Regions from separate parts of the Clavibacter davisi genome, predicted to be linked through region 1. Evidence: riboswitches for the same ligand, from Rfam matches in the RefSeq annotation. Region 1 holds a riboswitch; each other region holds the start of a gene.
What was found. A riboswitch is a leader RNA that binds a small molecule or an ion and turns the genes downstream of it on or off. The one in region 1 is predicted to bind thiamine pyrophosphate.
Positions count from the first base shown of each region.

Region 2: another riboswitch for thiamine pyrophosphate. It lies ahead of ACU4ZT_RS03395 (YkoF family thiamine/hydroxymethylpyrimidine-binding protein); the one in region 1 lies ahead of ACU4ZT_RS07495 (ECF transporter S component).
Region 3: another riboswitch for thiamine pyrophosphate. It lies ahead of thiM (hydroxyethylthiazole kinase); the one in region 1 lies ahead of ACU4ZT_RS07495 (ECF transporter S component).

Region 1 is NZ_CP199882.1:1,578,527-1,585,526, forward strand. It holds gene treY (malto-oligosyltrehalose synthase) at 1-1,162, opposite strand, end outside; gene glgX (glycogen debranching protein GlgX) at 1,159-3,363, opposite strand; gene ACU4ZT_RS07490 (hypothetical protein) at 3,567-3,899, shown strand; TPP riboswitch at 4,026-4,137, shown strand; gene ACU4ZT_RS07495 (ECF transporter S component) at 4,173-4,826, shown strand; gene ACU4ZT_RS07500 (ABC transporter ATP-binding protein) at 4,829-6,385, shown strand; gene ACU4ZT_RS07505 (energy-coupling factor transporter transmembrane component T family protein) at 6,382-7,000, shown strand, end outside.
Region 2 is NZ_CP199882.1:677,368-684,367, forward strand. It holds gene ACU4ZT_RS03365 (adenylosuccinate synthase) at 1-746, shown strand, start outside; gene ACU4ZT_RS03370 (hypothetical protein) at 839-967, shown strand; gene ACU4ZT_RS03375 (hypothetical protein) at 1,049-1,663, shown strand; gene ACU4ZT_RS03380 (hypothetical protein) at 1,660-2,061, shown strand; gene ACU4ZT_RS03385 (PadR family transcriptional regulator) at 2,206-2,529, shown strand; gene ACU4ZT_RS03390 (DUF2812 domain-containing protein) at 2,526-3,155, shown strand; TPP riboswitch at 3,218-3,326, shown strand; gene ACU4ZT_RS03395 (YkoF family thiamine/hydroxymethylpyrimidine-binding protein) at 3,383-4,012, shown strand; gene ACU4ZT_RS03400 (ECF transporter S component) at 4,009-4,620, shown strand; gene ACU4ZT_RS03405 (ABC transporter ATP-binding protein) at 4,623-6,110, shown strand; gene ACU4ZT_RS03410 (energy-coupling factor transporter transmembrane component T family protein) at 6,152-6,829, shown strand; gene ACU4ZT_RS03415 (P-loop nucleotide/nucleoside kinase family protein) at 6,850-7,000, opposite strand, start outside.
Region 3 is NZ_CP199882.1:2,351,300-2,358,299, forward strand. It holds gene ACU4ZT_RS11120 (S9 family peptidase) at 1-1,511, shown strand, start outside; gene ACU4ZT_RS11125 (hypothetical protein) at 1,778-1,903, shown strand; partial or broken gene ACU4ZT_RS11130 (Abi family protein) at 1,943-2,680, shown strand; TPP riboswitch at 2,801-2,892, shown strand; gene thiM (hydroxyethylthiazole kinase) at 2,883-3,710, shown strand; gene thiD (bifunctional hydroxymethylpyrimidine kinase/phosphomethylpyrimidine kinase) at 3,707-6,058, shown strand; gene ACU4ZT_RS11145 (cupin domain-containing protein) at 6,211-7,000, shown strand, end outside.

The sequences.
Region 1 (7,000 bases):
CGAGGTGCGCGAGCCCGCCCGGGAGGTAGCTGCGGTACACGGGGAAGGTGGCGAGCAGCTCGGCGAGCGCGTCGGCGGCGTCCGCGGGCGCGTCCTCGACGAGGCGCTCGAGGCGGAGCACCTCGCTGCGGAGGATCCCGTCGGCGATGCCGCGCTTGGTGCCGCGGATCATGTCGGCCCAGTCCGTGAGCTCACCCTGGGGCAGGCCGCGGAGGGACGCCTCGAGGTGATCGAGCTCGACCTGGCCGTCGGGGTCGACGAGCACGCGGTCGATCTCGGCGAGCGCGTCGTACCCGGTGGTCCCGGCGGTGGCCCAGTCGGTGGGCAGCGTCTCGCCGGGCTCGAGGATCTTCTCCACGAGCACGTACGCGCCGTTCGTGATCCGCGCCAGGTCGTCGAGGTAGCCCTTCGGGTCGAGCAGGCCGTCCGGGTGGTCGACCCGGAGGCCGTCCGCGAGCCCCTCGCGGAACCAGCGGGAGATCTCGGCGTGCGACTCCTCGAACACGCGCGGCAGCTCGACGCGGATGCCCGCGAGCGTGTTCACCGCGAAGAAGCGGCGGTAGTTGAGCTCGGCGTCGGCGCGACGCCAGTTGATCAGCTCGTACGACTGGCGCTCGTGCACCGTGCGGGCGTCCGCGTCGTCCTCGGCCGTGCCGGGCGCGACGGGGAACCGCTGGTCGTAGTAGCGCAGCTCGACGGTGCCGTCGTCGCCGCGGACCAGCGTCAGCTCGTCGAGCTCGGACTCGCCGTCGCCGAGCACGGGGATCCGCACCTTGCCGCGCCCGAAGTCCCAGTCCACGTCGAAGGCCTCGGCGTAGCGGCTCGCGGTGCCGTGGGTCAGGAGGTCCCACCACCAGAGGCTCTCCACCGGGGTGGCGACGCCGACGTGGTTCGGGACGATGTCCACCAGCACGCCCATCCCCAGCTCGTGGGCGCGGTCGGCGACGGCCTTCAGTCCCGCCGCCCCGCCCCGCGCCGGGTCCACCTGCGCGTGGTCGACCACGTCGTAGCCGTGGTCGGATCCGGGCTCCGCCGTGAGGATCGGGCTGAGGTAGACCCAGTCCGCGCCGAGGTCCTTCACGTACGGCAGCTGCGCCGCGACGGCCGCGAGGTCGAAGGACTCCCGCACCTGGAACCGGTAGGTGGAGATGGGGGTTCTCAACTGATGTCGCTCCTTGGGTCTGCGGCGGGCCGGTCGGCCTGCGCGTGGGTGAGGACCGCGAGGCTCGCCGCGACCGAGTGGTCGGGCTCCACCTCGGGCTCCGTGTAGGCGCGCAGCACCACGAGTGCCTTGGCCGCCACGTCCACGACGCTACTCGCGCGGAGCGCCGTCGAGTCGGCTCCGACGCCCGCGGTGTCGATCACGGTCTCCCACGCGTCCGCGTACTCGTCCGACGGGAGGGTGAACGACACCGGCTCGTCGTGGGCGTTGAAGTAGAGGAGGAAGTGCGTGTCGTAGATGTCCTCGCCGCGGCGGTCGCGCCCGCGGATCCCGTTGCCGTTGAGGAACATGCCGATCGCCCGGAGGCCGGACTCCCAGTCGTCGTCCACCATGGGTGTCGCGTCGGCGTCGAGCCAGACGATGTCGGGCAGCGGTTCGCCCTCGCCGCGGCGCACGGGCCGGCCGTCGAAGAAGCGGCCGCGCCGGAAGGTCGGGTGCTCCTTGCGCAGGCGCACCACCGAGGCGGTGAACTCCGCCAGCGGCTGGTCCGCCTGGTCCCAGTGCACCCAGCTGATCTCGTTGTCCTGCGCGTACGTGTTGTTGTTGCCCTGCTGGGTGCGGCCGAGCTCGTCGCCGTGCAGGATCATCGGCACGCCCTGCGACAGGATCATCGTCGCGAGCATGTTGCGCTGCTGCCGGCCGCGGAGCGTGAGCACCGCCGGGTCGTCCGTCGGCCCCTCCACGCCCATGTTCCAGGAGCGGTTGTGGCTCTCGCCGTCCTTGTTGTCCTCGCCGTTCGCCTCGTTGTGCTTCTCGTTGTAGGAGACGAGGTCGGCGATGGTGAAGCCGTCGTGCGCGGTGATGAAGTTGATCGACGCCACCGGGCGACGGCCCGAGTGCTCGTAGAGGTCGGCGGATCCGGTGATCCGGGCCGCGAACTCGCCGAGCGACGACGCCTCGCCGCGCCAGAAGTCGCGCACGGTGTCGCGGTACTTGCCGTTCCACTCGGTCCACTGCGGCGGGAAGTTGCCCACCTGGTAGCCGCCGGGGCCCACGTCCCACGGCTCGGCGATGAGCTTGACCTGCGACACCACCGGGTCCTGCTGCACGAGCTCGAAGAAGGTGGCGAGCTTGTCGACGTCGTAGAACTCGCGGGCGAGCGCGGAGGCGAGGTCGAAGCGGAAGCCGTCGACGTGCATCTCGGTGACCCAGTAGCGCAGCGAGTCCATGATCAGCTGGAGCGAGTGCGGGTGGCGCACGTTGAGCGAGTTGCCCGTGCCCGTGTAGTCCATGTAGTAGGTGGGGTCGTCCTCCATGAGCCGGTAGTAGGCCTGGTTGTCGATCCCCTTGAACGAGAGCGTCGGGCCGAGGTGGTTGCCCTCCGCCGTGTGGTTGTAGACCACGTCGAGGATGACCTCGATGCCGGCCGCGTGCAGCGCCCGCACCATGGACTTGAACTCCTGCACCTGCTGGCCGAGCTCGCCCGTGGACGAGTACGCGTTGTGCGGCGCGAAGAAGCCGATGGTGTTGTAGCCCCAGTAGTTGCGGAGGCCCTTCTCGAGCAGGGTGTTGTCCTGCACGAACTGGTGCACGGGCATCAGCTCGATGGCGGTGACGCCGAGGTGCTGCAGGTGGTCGATGACGGCGGGGTGCGCGATGCCCGCGTACGTGCCGCGCAGCTCCTCGGGGATCCGCGGGTGCAGCTGCGTGAGGCCCTTCACGTGCGCCTCGTAGACGACGGACTCGCTGTAGGGCGTGCGGGGGAGGCGGTCGCCGTCCCAGTCGAAGAAGGGGTTCACGACGACGCCGAGCATCATGTGCGGGCCCGAGTCCTCGTCGTTGCGGCTGGCCGGGTCGCCGAAGTCGTAGGCGAAGAGGGACGGGTGCCAGTCGAACTCGCCGCACGTGGCCTTGGCGTAGGGGTCCAGCAGCAGCTTCGCGGGGTTCGAGCGGTGCCCGTTCTCGGGCTCGTAGGGACCGGTCACCCGGTAGCCGTAGCGCTGGCCCGGCTGCACGTGCGGGAGGTAGCAGTGCCAGACGTGGGCGTCGACCTCGGTGACGTCGACGCGGGTCTCGGTGCCGTCCTCCTCGATGAGGCACAGCTGCACCTGCTCGGCCACCTCGCTGAACAGCGCGAAGTTCGTGCCGCTCCCGTCGAAGGTCGCGCCGAGCGGATAGGGGTTTCCGGGCCAGGTGTGCAAGTGGTCCTCCAGTTGGGTCGACTCGTCCCACGACGGCGCGCGCGCGGGCGCGGATCCGTCGGGGGCGGGGCAGGCGGTGGATCCGCAGCTGCCGCAGCGGCGGGGGAGGCCGGATGCGACGCGACGACGCACCAGGGGCGAGGTTACCGCGAGGACCGGGATCGCCCGGCATCCGGCGGGGCTCGCGGGGTACGGTGGGACGCATGACCAACCTCGTCGCACAGCTCGCAGAGAACGTGAAGAACGCCGGAGTGGGGACGGTCTACGGCGACCCCCTCGACATCGACGGCTCGACCATCGTGCCCGTGGCATTCGCCTGGTACGGCTTCGGCGGGGGCAGCGACCTCCCCGACTCCGAGGGCAACGTCGCGGGCGGCGGCGGGGGCGGCGGCGCCACCTGGCCCATCGGCGCGTACATCGCCACCGACGGCGAGGTGCGCTTCCAGCCGAACGTCATCGCGCTGCTCGCGGTGGCCACGCCCGTCATCTGGATCTCGGGCAAGGTCCTCGTCAAGCTCATCAAGACGCTCAGGTAGCGACGGGCGCCCGGCCGGCGCGCACGACCACCGCGGAGCGCGGGTGCCCTCGGGCGCCCGCGCTCCCGTGCGTCCGGGGTGCCCGCGCATCCCGGGCGCGGCGGACGCCCGACCGCGCGCTAGGATCGCCTCGAACACGGGAGTCCGGTGAGCCGGGCTGAGAGGAAGACACCCAGTCTTCGACCGTAAGAACCTGATCTGGATCATGCCAGCGCAGGGAGGCTTCCATCTCGCACCCGTGCCCTCTTCACACTCATCCGAAGGGCACGTCCAATGACCGCATCACCCTCGTCCACCGCATCCGCGCTCCCCGGCGACGCCGGCTCCCGCGCACCCCGCTCGGGGCTCCGCGCCCGCTGGCGCGTCATCGACATCGTCGTGGCCAGCGTCCTCGGCGTCGCCTCCGGCCTCGTCTTCGTCCTCTGGAACACGGCGTCGGTGCCCGTCGCCGGCCTGTTCGAGCCGCTGCTGCCCGGGCTCCAGGCCCTCGCCGGAGGCGGCTGGCTGTTCGCCGGCGTCCTCACCGGCATCGTGATCCGCAAGCCCGGCGCCGCCCTGTACGGCGAGCTGCTGGCGGCCTTCGTCTCCATGCTCGTCGGCAACGTGTGGGGCGTGAGCACGCTGCTCTCCGGCCTGACGCAGGGCCTCGGCGCCGAGCTCGTGCTCCTCGTCTTCCTCTACGCCAACTGGCGCGCCTACGTCGCCGTCCTCGCGGGCATGGGGGCGGGCCTCGGCATGGCCGTGACCGACCTCATCACCTACTACCCGGGCTCCTCGCCGGTCTTCGTCGTCGTCTACACGATCGCGGCGCTCGTGTCCGGTGCGGTGATCGCCGGCCTGCTGTCGTGGCTGGTCGCCCGGGCGCTCGCCCGCACCGGCGCGCTGTCGCGGTTCGCCTCGGGTCGCGACACCGCGGCCCGGGTCTGAGCGTGCGGCGACCCGGCCGGCGCGGCTCGACGGCCGCCCCTGTCGCCGACCGGTCGCCCGCGGACGCCGCGTCGCGGTCGGGCGGCGGCGGTGCGGCCGTCAAGGCCGTCGGATGGGGTTGGCGCCACGCCGGCCGGAGCGCCTGGGCCGTCCGCGACGTCGATCTCGTCATCGAGCCGGGGGAGCGCGTGCTGCTCCTCGGCGCATCCGGCGCGGGAAAGACCACGCTGCTGCATGCGCTCGCGGGCGTCCTCGGGGGCGACGACGAGGGCGAGAGCCGGGGCGAGCTGCGCGTCGACGGCGTGGATCCGGCCGGCCAGCGTGGTCGTGCCGGCCTCGTGCTGCAGGACCCGGACGCGCAGGTGATCCTCTCCCGCGTCGGCGACGACGTCGCGTTCGGCTGCGAGAACCTGGGCGTCCCGCGGGACGAGATCTGGATCCGCGTCCGCGACGCCCTCGACGCCGTCGGCCTCGACGTCGAGCTCGACCGGTCGACGACCGCGCTCTCGGGCGGCCAGAAGCAGCGGCTCGCGCTCGCGGGCGTCCTCGCGATGCGGCCCGGCCTCCTGCTCCTCGACGAGCCCACGGCCAACCTCGATCCCGAGGGCGTCGGCGAGGTGCGCCGCGCGGTGGAGCGCGTGGTCGCGTCCACGGGCACGACGCTCGTGGTCATCGAGCACCGCGTCGCCGTCTGGCGGGACCTGGTCGACCGGGTGGTCGTCCTCGGGGCGGACGGCGGGATCCTCGCCGACGGCGCGCCCGACGACGTGCTCCGCGACCAGGGCGCCTCCCTCGCGGCGGCCGGCGTGTGGGTCCCCGGTCGGGAGCCGGCGGCGCCCGACCGCGCCCCGGCGGCGCCCTCCCCGCTGCTCCGGGCCGATGGCCTCGCGGTGGGGCGACGGCGTGGTGTCGCCGTGGCGGAGGATGTCTCGCTGACCCTGTCCGCGGGACGCGTCGCGGCGCTCACGGGACCCAACGGCGGCGGCAAGAGCACGCTCGCGCTCACGCTCGGCGGGCTCCTGCCCGCCGTCTCCGGCCGGGTGGTCGCCGAGGGCCCGCTCGCGGACGGCCTCGACGCGGATCCGTCCGCCTGGCGCTCGCGCGAGCTCGCCGCCCGCATCGGCACCGTCTTCCAGGACCCGGAGCACCAGTTCCTCGCGGCGACCGTCCGCGCAGAGCTGAAGGTGGGGCCCCGCGCCGTCGGCGCCGACCCGGCGACGTCCGCGCGACGCGTCGACGAGCTCCTCGTGCGCCTCCGGCTCGACGGCCTCGCCCAGGCCAACCCCTTCACGCTGTCCGGGGGCGAGAAGCGCCGGCTGTCCGTGGCCACCGCGCTCGCGACGGCCCCGCGCCTCCTCGTCCTCGACGAGCCGACCTTCGGCCAGGACGCCCGCACCTGGGCGGAGCTCGTCGCGCTGCTCGCCGACCTCGTCGACCGCGAGGGCGTCGGCGTGCTCGCCGTGACGCACGACGAGGACCTCGTGGAGGCGCTCGCGGACGACGTGCTCCGCCTGGCTCCCGCCGCCGCGGCACCCGCGCGGCTCCGGGTGGTCCGGTGAGCGCCGCGATCCGCGAGCCAGCGCCCGCCGCGCGTGCGACCGGCCTCGCCGCCGTGAACCCGGTCGCCCGGCTCGCCGCCGCGCTCGTCCTGACCCTCGCGCTCGTCCTCAGCCTCGACGTGGTGTCCGCCGGTGCCGCGCTCGCGCTCGAGCTGCTGCTGCTCCCGCTCACCGGGATCCGCGTCCGGTCCCTCCTCGTCCGGGGCATCCCGATCTGGATCGCGGCCCCGGGCGCGGGCCTCACGATCCTGCTCTACGGGCGCACCTCGGGAGACGTCTACGCGCAGTTCCTCCTCGTGGTGGTGAGCGAGGGTTCCGTGCTGCTGGCCCTCGCGACGACGCTCCGCGTGCTCGCGGTCGGCATCGCGTCGCTCATCCTCTTCTCGGACGTGGACCCGACCGACCTCGCCGACGGCCTCGCGCAGGTGTGGCGCCTCCCGTCGCGGTTCGTCCTGGGTGCCCTCGCGGGCGTCCGCCTGGTCGGGCTGCTGCTCGACGACTGGCGCTCGCTCGAGCTCGCCCGGCGGGCCCGCGGGGTCGCCGACCGGGGCCGCGTGCGTCGGTTCGCGGGGCAGGCGTTCGCGCTGCTGGTCCTCTCCATCCGCCGCGGCAGCA
Region 2 (7,000 bases), 900 kb from region 1:
CCGACGAGATCGTGGAGAGCCTGCTCTCCTACGTCGAGCGCCTGCGGCCCATGGTCGGCGACGCGTCGCTCGAGCTGAACGCCGCGCTGGACGAGGGCAAGACCGTGCTCTTCGAGGCCGGCCAGGCCACCATGCTCGACATCGACCACGGCACGTACCCGTTCGTCACGTCCTCCAGCGCCACGTCCGGCGGCGCGGCCACGGGCTCGGGGGTCGCGCCGAATCGGCTCGAGCGGATCATCGCGGTCGTCAAGGCGTACACGACCCGCGTCGGCGCCGGCCCGTTCCCCACCGAGCTGCACGACGCGTCGGGCGAGTACCTGCGCGCCAAGGGCTTCGAGTTCGGCACCACCACCGGCCGCCCGCGCCGCTGCGGCTGGTACGACGCGCCCATCGCGCGCTACACGGCGCGCATCAACGGCGTCACCGACTTCGTGCTCACCAAGCTCGACGTGCTCTCGGGCCTCGCGACCATCCCGGTCTGCGTCGCCTACGACGTCGACGGCGTGCGCCACGACGAGGTGCCCGTCTCGCAGTCCGACTTCCACCACGCCACGCCCGTCTACGAGGAGCTGCCGGGCTGGCAGGAGGACATCACGGGCTGCCGCACCTTCGCCGACCTGCCGAAGAACGCGCAGGACTACGTGATGGCCATCGAGCGCATGAGCGGCGCCCGCATCTCGGCCGTCGGCGTGGGCCCGGAGCGCGAGCAGGTCGTCGTGCTGCACGACCTCCTCGAGGCCTGACCCTGATCCACGACGGCTGGGCCGACGACGCCCGCCTCGGCACGGACGCCGCCGACCTCGCGCGCTTCCTCAGCCGGGCCGACGCGCGCACCATGAACCGCGAGCGACTCCAGGCGGATCTCGACATGGGCCAGGAGCAGTACGTGGCGGCGTGGCGCGAGCTGCACCGCTTCGGCTACGTGTCGTCGGCGGAGCTGCGGCGGCTGGTCGTCGAGCGGTAGGACGCCCCGAGGCTCGCGCGCGCATCAGGTCAGACCCGATCGATCGACCAGGATAGTTGGCGATCGACTACGATCCTGGGCATGCAACTGCAGCATCCGTTCCGCACGATCACTCCCACGATCGATGGAGACGTCCTCCGCGTGCTCGCCCGGTCGGACTCGTGGTTCACGGTCGCGCGGATCCGCAGCCTCGCGGGCTCGGGATCGCCCGAGGGCATCCGCCGGGTCCTGCGCCGGCTGGCGGAGCAAGGCGTGGTCGACACCCAGTCGGCCGGGAAGGCCGTGCTGCACAAGCTGAACCGGGACCATCTCGCAGCTCCGGCGATCCTGGAGCTCGCGCGTCTCGATCGGGAGCTCCACGACCGCATCCGGGCCTCCCTCGCGGCCTTCCGCGTCGCACCCCTGTTCGCCGTCCTCTTCGGCTCGGGGGCGCGGCTCTCCATGCGGCTCGACAGCGACCTCGACCTGCTGCTCGTCCGGGATCGGCCCGCCTCCGACGAATGGTCCGACGACGTCTCGGAGCTCGCACGCCGGATCCATCGGTGGACGGGAAACGATCCACGGATCATCGAGTACGGTCGCGACGACATCCGCGGGGCGGCCGCGGAGGAGCCGCTGCTCAGGTCGATCGCCGACGAGGGGATCGTGTTGACGGGAAGCGCGGCGGGCTTCCGCAAGGAGGTCGGAGCGGCATGACACCGGCTCGCGAAGCAGGGCGGACCGAAGCGGACGGTCGATTCCGCAAGGCGAGGCAGTTCGCGGACGCCGCGGAGCTGTTCGCGGACGCGGCCTCCGACGACGCCGACGAGTTCGGCGACGCCTACGTCACCCTCGCGGTGCATTCCGGCATCGCCTCCGGGGACGTCATCTCGATCGTCGCGAGCGGTGAGTACTCCCCGACGGGCAACCACCAGGAGTCGGTGGCGATGCTCCGCCGGGCGGACCCGGATGCGGCCAAGCACCTCGAGAGGCTGCTCGCTCTGAAGACCAAGGCGGGCTACGCGCATCGCCCCGTCTCCTCGGACGACGTGGCCAGGGCGCGTCGCGCACACGAGGCGCTGCTGGAGATCGCGTCCGCGGTGGTGGCTGGATAGCGCTGCACGACTCGCGGCTCGCGGCTCGCGCAGCAGGTGGTGTCACGGCGGCTGGTCGTCGAGCGGTAGGACGCCCCCGATCGGGCTATTCCGTTGCGCTGTATATCGTCCGACTGTACAGTCGGACGATATGAGGAGGGCGCGATGACGAGGGACCCGCTGCTGCCGCTCACCGAGACGGTGGCCTGCATCCTGCTCGCCCTGCGCGAGCCGGCGCACGGGTACGCGATCATGGCGCGCGTCGAGGAGATGAGCGAGGGCGCGGTGCGCCTCGCGCCGGGGACGCTCTACGGCGCCCTCGACACGCTCGTGAAGCAGCGGCTCATCACCCGGGTGGCGAGCGAGGATCCGCGGCGCAAGGTGTACCTCATCACCGACCGGGGATCCGAGGTGCTCGCGCAGGACGCCGAGCGCATGGCCCACCTCGTGCGGCTGCACGACCGCGGCCGGGGGAGCAGGGAGGGATGACCATGGTGATCAGGTTCTTCGTCGACTTCGACGAGGAGGAGCGCTGGCTCGACCGGATGGCGGCCGAGGGGCGGCTGATGCGGAGGCGCGGGTTCGTCTACACGTCGACGGACATCGAGCCCGGATCCGCCGTCGTGCGGATCGACTACCGGCCGAGCATGACGGCGGCCGACTTCGCCGACTACGTGCAGCTCTTCGCCGACGCGGGCTGGAGGCACATCAGCGGCAGCCGCAGGAGCGGCACGCAGCACTTCGCGTCCACGACGGCGGATGCGGACGCCGAGATCTTCTCCGACGCCCGGTCGCGGGCCGAGCGGTACAAGCGCGCGCTCGACGTGAACGCGGCGGTGCTCCTGCCGCTGCTGGTGGTGGTGTTCGTCCTCGCCGCGACGGAGGGATCCGGCGTCCGCGCGATCCTGCGCCCGGACGAGTGGTACCTGACGCCCGGCCTCTGGGAGATGGAGGGGTGGCGGTTCGCCGGCGCGTTCCTGTTCGAGTCGGTGTTCGTGGCGATGCGGGTGGGACTGCCGCTGCTCCTCGTGGTCGGGTGCGTCGTGATGCTCGTGACGGCGGTGCGGCAGGGGATCCTCTATCGGCGCGCGGTCGCGGCGGCGGCGGAGGCGTAGGTCCCACCGTCCTCCACGGCCAGGCCCGGCGTCGCGCCGACTCCGTCGCGGCGGCGGTATGGTCATCCCGAACACGGGAGTCCGGTAGGCCGGGCTGAGAGGAAGACCACCAGTCTTCGACCGTAAGAACCTGATCTGGATCATGCCAGCGCAGGGAGGCATCTCTTGAGGGACCGCGCATCCGCGCGCGTCCCACCCGTGCATCCGCGACCACGGAAGGCACGCGCGTGACCAGCACCGCATCCCCCACCACCCGCCTCGAGGCGGCGCCCACCCCCGAGGAGTTCGGCGTCGGCGCCCGGCTCAGCCTCGCCGTCATGCGCGACGACTTCGTCGACGTGATCCTCGGCGCGCTCGCCGCGACGCCCGCCGACGGCCTCGTCGTCGAGACCGACGACGTGAGCACGTTCGTCGGCGGGTCCGAGCAGGACATCGTCCGCTGGCTCGTCGCCCTGCTCGCGCACGCCGCCGGATCCGGCGCGCACGTGCAGGCGACCATCGCGTTCTCGCGGGGCTGCCCGGGCGAGGTCGCGTGCGGCACGGGCGTCGTGCGCGTCGGCGAGGTGCCGGCGGCGGACGCCACCGGGATCGCCGCGTCCGCGCAGTGGGCGCTGTACCCGCTGTCCGACGCGGCCTCGGCGGATCACATGAAGGACATCCACGCGGCCATCGACCACGCCCGCACGGTCGGCACCTTCGCCGGGTCGCAGCACTTCGTGACGGCGCTCCGCGGCGACCTCGCCGACGTGATCACCACGGCCGCCGCCGGCTGGGTGCTCGTGGGCCGCTCGGTGGCGCACGTCACCAGCCACCTCACCGTCTCGTTGAACAGCCCGAGCCGGACGGCCGGCGCATGAGCGCGCCCGTCGAGGCGCGGGATCCGCGTCCCACCGCCCCGCGCCGCGCGCGCTGGGACCTCCGCGACATCGTGCTGCTCGTCACGCTGGGCGTGGTCTTCGGCTTCCTCTACTGGGTGCTCGTGCAGGGCTGGACCGCGCTGTCGGTCGCGGCCGGGCCGCTCGGCGACCTGACCCAGCACGTGCTGCTCGGCGGCTGGCTGCTCGTCGCGCCCATCGCGATCGCCGTCATCCGGCGGCCGTTCGCGGGCGTCGCGGCGGAGGTGATCGCGTCGGTCATCGAGGTCGTGTTCCTCGGGTCGGCCGTGGGGCCGATCCTCTTCGTGTCGGCGGCGATCCAGGGCGCGGGCAGCGAGATCCCGTTCGCGGCCGGACGCTACCGCCGCTACGGCTGGCTGCACTACGCGGTCTCGGGCGGTCTCGGCGCGCTGCTCGTCTTCTTCTTCTCGGCGTTCCGCTCCGACTGGTACGGCACCGAACTGTTCTGGGTGCGGCTCGTGATCCAGGTGGCTTCCGGCGTCGTGCTCGGCGGCCTGCTGGCGAAGGTGATCGTCGACGCGCTGGTCCGCACGGGCGCGGTCGACGACTTCGCCGTCGGCCGGACGTAGGGGTGACGGACGCGCGAGGCCCCGTCGTCGCGCTCGACGGGGTGGGCGTCGCGTTCCGCTCGCGGGAGGTGCTGCGGGACGTGACCTGCCGGATCGGGGCGGGGGAGCGGATCCTCGTGATCGGCCCGTCCGGATCCGGCAAGTCGACCCTGCTGCACGTCGTCACCGGCGTGGTGCCGCACTCCGTGCACGCGACCATGACGGGGAGCGCGACCGTCGCGGGGCTCGTGGACGCGCCCGTGCTCGACCGGGTGCGGCACGTGGGCTTCGTGGCGCAGGATCCGTCGGCCGCCGTCGTGCTGCCCACGGTCGAGCAGGACGTGGCGCTCGTGCTCGAGAACCACGGCGTGGATCCGGCGGAGGTCGACGCCCGCATCGACGAGGCGCTCGAGGCCGTGGGCGCCGGCCACCTCCGGCACCGGGAGACGGACCGGCTGAGCGGGGGAGAAGCGCAGCGCGTCGCCATCGCGGCCGCGCTCGCCGCCCGGCCCGCGCTCCTCGTGCTCGACGAGCCGACCGCGATGCTCGACGCCGCGGGCGTGCGCGCCGTGCGGGACGCGATCGCGCGGCTGCCGGCGGAGGTCGCCGTGCTGATGGTGGAGCACCGGCTCGACGCGCTCGGGCCGGAGGGGCTGCCGGCGCGGACCATCGCGCTGGATCCCGCCGGCCGGCTCCTCGCCGACGGCCCCACCCACGAGGTGCTGCGGGAGCACGCGGCGGCGCTCGCCGAGTCCGGCTGCTGGGTGCCGGGGTGGGCGGCGGACGCGCACACGCCGGTCCCGCGCGCGTTCGCGGCCCCCGCGGCGGAGCCGGTGCTGCGTGCCGTCGGGCTCGCCGTGCACCCGGCGGCCGTGCGGCCGCGTCGCTTCCGCCGCGCGCCGGATCCGCTCCCGCCCGTGCTCGCGGGCGTCGACCTGGCGCTCCGGCCGGGCGAGCTGGTGGCGCTCATCGGGGCGAACGGATCCGGCAAGTCGACCCTGCTGCGGACCCTCGCCGGGCTCGTTCCCCCGGTCGCCGGGAGTGTCGCGGGGGCGCGGCCCGGCATGGTGTTCCAGGATCCGGCGCACCAGTTCGTGGCCGCCAGCGTGCGCGACGAGATCGCCGTCGGCCTCGCGGACGACGACCCGCGCATCGACGACGCGCTCCGCCGCCACCGCCTCGAGCACGTGCGGGACGCGTCGCCGCACCGGCTGTCGGGCGGGGAGAAGCGGCGGCTGAGCCTCGCCGCGATGCTCGTGCACGACCGGCCGGTGCTCCTCGCGGACGAGCCCACCTTCGGGCTCGACCGCCGCGATGCCGAGGCGGCCATGGGGGCGCTCGCCGATGCGTCGCGCACGCGCGCGGTCGTGTTCTCCAGCCACGACCTCGCGCTCATCGGGCGTCACGCCACGCGGGCCGTGGTGCTCGGGCGCGGCACGGTGATCCACGACGGCGGGGTGGACGCGCTCGTCGCGTCGCCGGCCCTCCTCGTCGCGGGCGGGATCGCGTGAGCGGCCCGGTCGTCAGCGGCCTCGGCGCGAGCGGGCCACGCGTGAGCGGGCCGCGCGCGAGCTGGCTCGCCCGGCGCAACCCGTCGGCGGTGCTCGCCGGGCTGTTCGCGGTGTCGGCCGCGCTCATCGCCGTGCGGGATCCGGCCGTCGCCCTCGGCGTGCTCGTGCTCGCCGTGGCGCTGGCGCTCGTCGGCGCGCGCGTCGGCGTCGGCGCCGTCCTCCGCGCGCAGCTCGCATTCGGCGGCTTCGCCCTCGGGATCCTGCTGGTGAACGCGATGAGCCGGCCGGGCGCGGTGCTCGCGCGGGCGGGGGCGTTCCGGATCACCGAGGAGGGCCTCGACATGGGCGCCGCGCTCGCCCTGCGGACGCTCGCGCTCGGCACGCTGTCGGTCGCGTTCCTGGCGGCCGTGGATCCGGTCGACCTCATGATCAGCCTGCACCTCGACCTGCGGCTGCCCGCGCGCGTGACCTTCGCGGTGCTCGCCGGTCAGCGGATGCTCCAGCGGCTCCCCGCGGAGTGGGCGACGATCCGCGCGGCGCAGGCCGTGCGCGCGCCCCTCGACCGGCGCGGTCGTCCGCGGCGGGGACCCTTCGCGGCGGCGGCGTTCGCGCTGCTGGTGTCGTGCATCCGCCGGTCGGCCCGCGTCGCGCAGTCTCTGGAGGCCCGGGGCCTCGGGCTCGAGCCGCGCACGGTGTGGCGACGGAGGTCGCGGGGCTGACGCGCGGGCCCGCCGGCGGATCAGGCGCCGGACGCCCCGACGAGGACCGCGCCCGCGATCCGGTCGGCCGCCTCGGCCGGGGTGATCCGCGACGTGTCGACGACCTCCGCCTCCGCGTGCAGCCAGGTGCGGGCCGCCTCCTCGTAGGGCTCCACGCGGGAGAAGCGGAAG
Region 3 (7,000 bases), 770 kb from region 1:
ACGTCACGGTCGACGACGCCTGGCGCCCCGACACCGTGTGGCGCCACCGCGTCGGCACGCCCGCCTCGCAGGACGTGAAGGTCTTCACCGAGCCCGACGAGAGCTTCTTCGTGGGCTTCGGCATGACCCGGAGCCGCCAGTACCTCGTGATCGAGGTCGGGTCGAAGATCACCACCGAGGTGCTGCTGCTCGACGCCGGCGATCCCACGGGCACGTTCCGGCCGGTCTGGCCGCGCCGCCACGGCGTTGAGTACGACGTCGACCACGCGGTCATCGACGGATCCGACCGGCTCCTCATCCTGCACAACGACGGCGCCACCAACTTCGAGCTGATCGACGTGCCGGCCGACGACCCGACCTCCACCACCGACCGCCAGGTCGTCATCCCCCACGACGACGAGGTGCGCCTCGAGGACGCCAGCGCGTTCGCCGACCACGTCGTCGTCTCCTACCGCCGCGAGGGGCTCACGCGCGTCGGCGTGATCCCCTTCGACCGCGTCCTCGACGGCGAGCAGCTGCACGAGATCGCGTTCGACGAGCCGATCTACACGGTCGGCACAGCGGGCAACCCCGAGTTCGCGCAGCCCACGATCCGCCTCGGCTACACGAGCCTCGCGACCCCGGCCACGACCTACGACTACGTGCTCGCGACCCGGGAGCTGCGCCTCCTCAAGCAGCAGCCCGTGCGCGGCGGGTACGACCCCGACGACTACGTGCAGACCCGCGAGTGGGCGACCGCGGAGGACGGCACGGAGATCCCGCTGTCGGTCGTCTACAAGCGCGGCCTCGTGCACCCGGGCACGCCCGCGCCGCTCCTGCTCTACGGCTACGGCTCCTACGAGGCGAGCATCGACCCGTCGTTCTCCATCGCACGGCTGTCGCTGCTCGACCGGGGCATGGCGTTCGTCATCGCGCACGTGCGCGGCGGCGGCGAGATGGGCCGCCGCTGGTACGACGAGGGCAAGACGCTCACCAAGAAGAACACCTTCACCGACTTCGTGGCGGCGGCCGACCACCTCATCGCGCGCGGCTGGACGAGCCCGGAGAAGCTGGTGGCCGAGGGCCGCAGCGCCGGCGGGCTGCTGATGGGCGCGGTCGCGAACATCGCGCCCGACCGGTTCGCCGGGATCCTCGCGGGCGTGCCGTTCGTGGACGCCCTCACGAGCATCCTCGACCCGTCGCTGCCGCTCACCGTGATCGAGTGGGACGAGTGGGGCGACCCGCTGCACGACCCCGAGGTGTACGCGTACATGAAGTCGTACACGCCGTACGAGAACGTGCGCGAGGGCGTGGAGTACCCGCGCATCCTCGCGGTCACGAGCCTCAACGACACGCGCGTGCTCTACGTCGAGCCCGCCAAGTGGACGGCCCGCCTCCGCGAGGTCGGCGCGCCCGTGCTGCTGCGCACCGAGATGCAGGCCGGCCACGGCGGCAAGTCGGGCCGCTACGACGCGTGGCGCGAGCGCGCGTCCGACTACGCGTGGGTGCTCGACGTGGCGGGGCTGGCGTAGGGCTGGACTCCGCGAGATCTCCGCGGCCGCGCTGCCCGCTGTCGGGGCGCGCAGCGCGGCAGCGTCGCAGCGCTTCACGTCGCTGGGGTCACCGCTACTTCCCGCGCTCGGAAAGGGACGCGATGAGGCACCTCTGTGGAGTCCCCGGTCTGATCCGACGGGCTCGTTCCGGCCCAGGAATCGGCTACCATTGAGGCAATCGACCCCCTCCCAAGCCTCTCCACGATGCTCAAATGGGAGGGGCCTTTTTCTTTCCGAGGGGTGCGATGAAGCCCTACCTGTCCTGGCACGATCAGACCGCTCTGATGGTAGGCCGTGGCCTGATCGTGCCCGACGAATCGGACTGCGCCCGGTTCCTGGCGGCGCACAACTACTACCGCTTCTCGGGGTAAGCGCGGTACTTCCAGACGGCTCCCCATCTCGGCGACGACGACTTCGTGAGCGGGACGGCGTTCGACGACGTCCGAGGGGTCTACGTCGCCGACGACGCACTGCGCGATTCTCTCGTCCGGCCGCTCGCTCAGGTCGAGCTCCTGCTGCGGTCGCATGTCGCACATGTCATCGGTCGCGAGCACGGCCCCTATCAGGCGTATCTCGAGCAGGACTTCTACACGGATGTCGGAGGTCGAGAGGCCACCGTCGAGTCCTGTCTCCGGGACATCGACCGCAGCAAGGACCGGCACATCCTCCGCTACCGCGGGCACGCAGGAGAGGACTCCGACTACAGCCGGCTGCCGGTGTGGTCCGCTGTCGAGGCATGGTCGTTCGGGACCCTGTCCAAGGCGATCGAGCGGGGAGCACAAGGAACCCTCGCCGACTCCGTCGCGACCAGCATCGGTGTGGCGAAGGCCGGATTCGCCTATCGCGTGAGGGCCTTCGTCTACCTCCGCAATCGCTGCGCGCATCACAACAGGCTGTGGAATCACTCCATCGTCGATGCCGGACCGACGCCGAACAACGTGCGGACCAAGGCCAAACGGATCGCGGGCCAGTTCGGCCCTCGATCGGTGCTCGACGTGATCGCGTCGCTGGATGACATGATCACCCGCGCCGACGTCGCCGTTCCTCTCCTACCGATGCTGGTCGAGACCCACGAGCGGGAGGGCCGATTCTGGCGGGGTCTGGCTGCGCCCGAAGGGCCGACAGATCACGCAGACGGTCCGAGATGACCGTCTGATTCGTCGTCCCCCGACCGTGGGCTCGCATGACGCATCGACCTCATCGTCGCCTCGGGACGTCTCGGCCTCGCTGCTCGACCCGGCGGGCGCGACGCGTCTCCCCTAGGGTGGATCCCTGACACGGGGTGCCCACGAGGGCTGAGATGAGACCCGTCGCACCTGATCCGGTTCGCACCGGCGGAGGGATGTCACCATGAGCGCTGCGCGCCCATCCACCCAGGAGATCACCGGGACGGGGTCCGCTTCGGCGGATCTCCTCCACCTGCTGCGGGAGCGCGTGCCGCTCGTGCAGTGCATCACGAACGCCGTGGTTACCGGCTTCACCGCGAACGTCCTCCTCGCGCTGGGCGCCGCGCCCGCGATGACGGACGTGCCGACCGAGGCGGGGCCGTTCGCGCGCATCGCGTCGGGTCTGCTCGTGAACCTCGGCACGCCGCACGCGGAGCAGCGGGAGGCGGCGGTCGAGGCCGCCCACGCGGCGCGCGAGGCGGGCACGCCGTGGGCGCTGGATCCGGTCGCCGTCGGCGCCCTGCCGGTGCGCACGCGGCTCGCGCACGAGCTCGTGGCGCTGTCGCCGACGATCGTGCGCGGCAACGCGTCCGAGATCATCGCGCTCGCGACCGGCGGCGCGGGCGGCCGCGGGGTGGACGCCACCGACGAGGTGGAGGCGGCGCTCGACGCCGCGACGCTCCTCGCGCGCACCTACGGCACGGTCGTCGCGGTGTCCGGGCCGGTCGACCACCTCACGGACGGGACCCGCCTCGTGCGCGTGCACACGGGCGACGCGCTCCTCACGAAGGTGACCGGCGGCGGCTGCGCGCTCGGCGCCGTGATGGCGGCGTTCGCGTCGACGGATCCGGATCCGCTGCGGGCCGCCGTCGCCGCGACGAGCGTCTACACGATTGCCGCGGAGATCGCCGCCGCGGGGGCGCGCGGGCCCGGGTCGTTCGCCGTCGCGCTGCTCGACGCGCTCGATGCCGTCACGCCCGAGCTGGTCGCCCAGCGCGAGCGCCTCTCGTGAGCGCGCTCGACCTCTCCGTCTACCTCGTCACCGACCCCGCCCTGTGCGGCGCGCGCGGCGTGCCCGCGGTGGTGTCCGCGGCTGTGGCCGGCGGGGCGACGGCCGTGCAGATCCGCGACAAGCACGCGAGCGCGGCCGAGCTGCTGGCGACCGTGTTGGCCGCGGCGGACGCGATCGACGCGCACGCGGCCGCGCATCCGTCCGCGCCCCGACCGGTGCTGCTCGTGGACGACCGCGTCGACGTCGTCCTCGCGGCCCTCGCCCGCGGCGCGCGGGTGGACGGCGTGCACGTCGGCCAGTCCGACGTCCCCGCCGACCTCGTGCGCGCGATGCTCGACGCCGCGAGCCCCGACCACCGCCTCGTCGTGGGCCTCACCGCGAACACGCCAGCGCACGTGGAGGCGGTCCGCGCGCTCCCCGCGGGCACGGTCGACTACCTCGGCGTCGGCGTGATCCGCCCCACGAGCACCAAGCCCGACCATCCGGCGCCGCTCGGGCACGACGGGTTCGGGATCATCGCGGGCCTCTCCCCCGTGCCGTGCGTCGCGATCGGCGGCGTCGACGTGGGCGACGTGGCCGCGATCGCGGCGGCGGGCGGCGCGGGCACGTCCGTCGTGTCGGCGATCTGCGCGGCCGAGGATCCGGAGGCGGCGGCGCGCGAGCTGGCGGAGGCGTGGGAGCGGGTGCGGGTACGCGCGGGCGCGAGCGCGGGATCCGCTGGAGACGCGCGCGCGGCGGAGTCCGACGCGGCGGAATCCGACGCGACAGAGCCCGGCGCCCCGGCCGCGGATCCCGCCGATGCGGCGAGCGCCGAGCCGGCCGGCGACCCCGCGGCGGGCGACCCGACCCGCGTCCCCCGCGTCCCCCGCGTCCCCCGCGTCCTCAGCATCGCCGGCACGGATCCGACGGGCGGCGCGGGCATCCAGGCCGACCTCAAGTCCATCGCGGCGAACGGCGGCTACGGCATGGCCGTGGTCACGGCGCTCGTGGCGCAGAACGCCAGGGGCGTGCGGGAGATCCACGTGCCTCCCGTCGCGTTCCTCCGCGCGCAGCTCGACGCGGTGTCCGACGACGTCGTGATCGACGCCGTGAAGATCGGCATGCTCGGCTCGGCCGCGGTGGTCGACGAGGTGGCCGACTGGCTGCGGGCGGTGCGTCCGCCGGTGGTGGTGCTGGATCCGGTGATGGTCGCGCAGTCCGGCGACGCCCTCCTCGACGCCGACGCGACCGAGGCCCTCCGCCGCCTGCTGCCGCTCGCCGACGTCGTCACCCCGAACCTGCCCGAGCTCGCGGCGCTCCTCGGCGCGCCCGAGGCCGAGGGCTGGGACGAGGCGCTCGCGCAGGGCCGCGACCTCGCGGGTCGCCACGGGGTCCGCGTGGTCGTGAAGGGCGGGCACCTCCGCGCCGACGACTGCCCGGACGCGCTCGTGACGCCGGGCGCGACGTCCGCGGATCCGGCGGTGGACGTCGTCGCCGGGCCGCGCATCGCCACCACCAGCACGCACGGCACGGGCTGCTCCCTCTCGAGCGCGCTCGCGACCCTGCACCCGCGGCGCGGCGACTGGCTGGTCGCGCTCACGGAGGCGAAGGGCTGGCTCACGGGATCGCTCGCGCACGCGGACGACCTCGACGTCGGATCCGGCGCCGGCCCGCTCGACCACCTGCGCGCGCTGTGGGACGCGGCCGGCACGCACGCGGGATCGATCGCCGCGGAGATGTGGGCGGGATCCGCCGACCTCCGCCGCGAGATCGACGAGCTCGCCTTCGTCCGCCGCCTCGGCGACGGCACCCTGCCCGAGGCGTGGTTCTCCCACTACCTCGCGCAGGACGCGATCTACCTCCGTGCCTACTCGCGCGTGCTCGCGCGGGCGAGCCAGCTCGCACCCACGCCCGACGCGCAGGTCGTGTGGGCGCGGGCGGCTGCCGACGCGATCGCCGCGGAGTCGGCGCTGCACGCGGAGTGGCTGTCGCGGCACCCGGCGCCGATGGTCGCCGGGCCGGTGACGCGCGCCTACGTCGACCACCTGCTCGCGCACGCCGCGTCGAGCGACTACGCGGTGCTGGTCGCGGCGCTGCTGCCCTGCTACACGATCTACGCCGACGTCGGCACGCGGCTCCGCGCGGCGGGCGCGGCGGCGACGGCGTCCGGCGACGCGCATCCGTACGGCGCCTGGCTCGCGACGTACGCGGATCCGGCCTTCGCGGAGGCGACCCGCCGCGCGGGCGAGCTGGTGGACGAGGCGGCCGTGCTCGCGGGTCCCGCCCGGCGCCCGGCGATGCTCACGGCGTCCCTCCTGTCTTCCGCCTACGAGCGCGACTTCTTCCGCGCCCCGGAGGCCCTCGGCTGATCGTCCACCGCACGGGCGCCCGGAGCCTGGGGACGCCCGGCCGCGTTCCCAGCCGCCCCCGCGGGAGGATGCCCGTGCCCCGACGCGACACCGCGCCGGGGCTCCCCGTTCCACGACCCGGGCACCCGCGTGCCCGACAGAGAGGACACCGCATGCGCGTCCAGGCCGAGACCCCCGCCATCACGATGCCCGCCCACCAGTTCACGGGCGAGGTCCACCTCCGCTGGCTCTCCACCCCGCAGACCGCCGACCAGCGCGCGGTCGTCGCGGCCGTCACCTTCGCGCCCGGCGCCCGCAGCGTCTGGCACACGCACGTCCTCGGGCAGACCCTGCACATCACGTCCGGCATCGCCCGGGTGGGCACGCGCGACGGCGGCGTCGTCGAGGTCGCGCCGGGCGGATCCGTGTACATCGAGGCCGGCGAGGAGCACTGGCACGGCGCCACGGCCCACGCGCCCATGGAGCACATCGCGGTGCTGGAGGACGGCGACGACCCCGTCGCCGCCGTCGGCTGGGGCGAGCACGTGACCGACGAGGAGTTCCTGCAGCCGGCCGTGCCCGCGTCCGTCGCGACGCCGACCGCCACGCCCGCGGCCGGGCACCACGTGCCGCTCGGCACCCCGGTGCTCGTGCACGCGCTGCACTACACGGCGATGTTCGGCCCGAAGCCGTTCGACGAGGCGCTGCTCGTGTACCTCGACAACGGCTCGTACAAGATCCTCTCGCCCGGCGAGGAGCACTACGGCAGCTACGTCTCGGCGGCGGAGACGGGCGTGGAGCCCCGCCACGTGGCGTTCCTGTCCTGGCCGTCGGACGACTGGGAGCGCAACGTCGCGAGCCACACGCTCACGTTCTCGGACGACACGGGCGCCTTCATCCAGTCGCTCGTGCTGCCGGGCGACGCGGTGCCGCGGGCGCAGCACGGCTTCGCCGAGGTGGTCG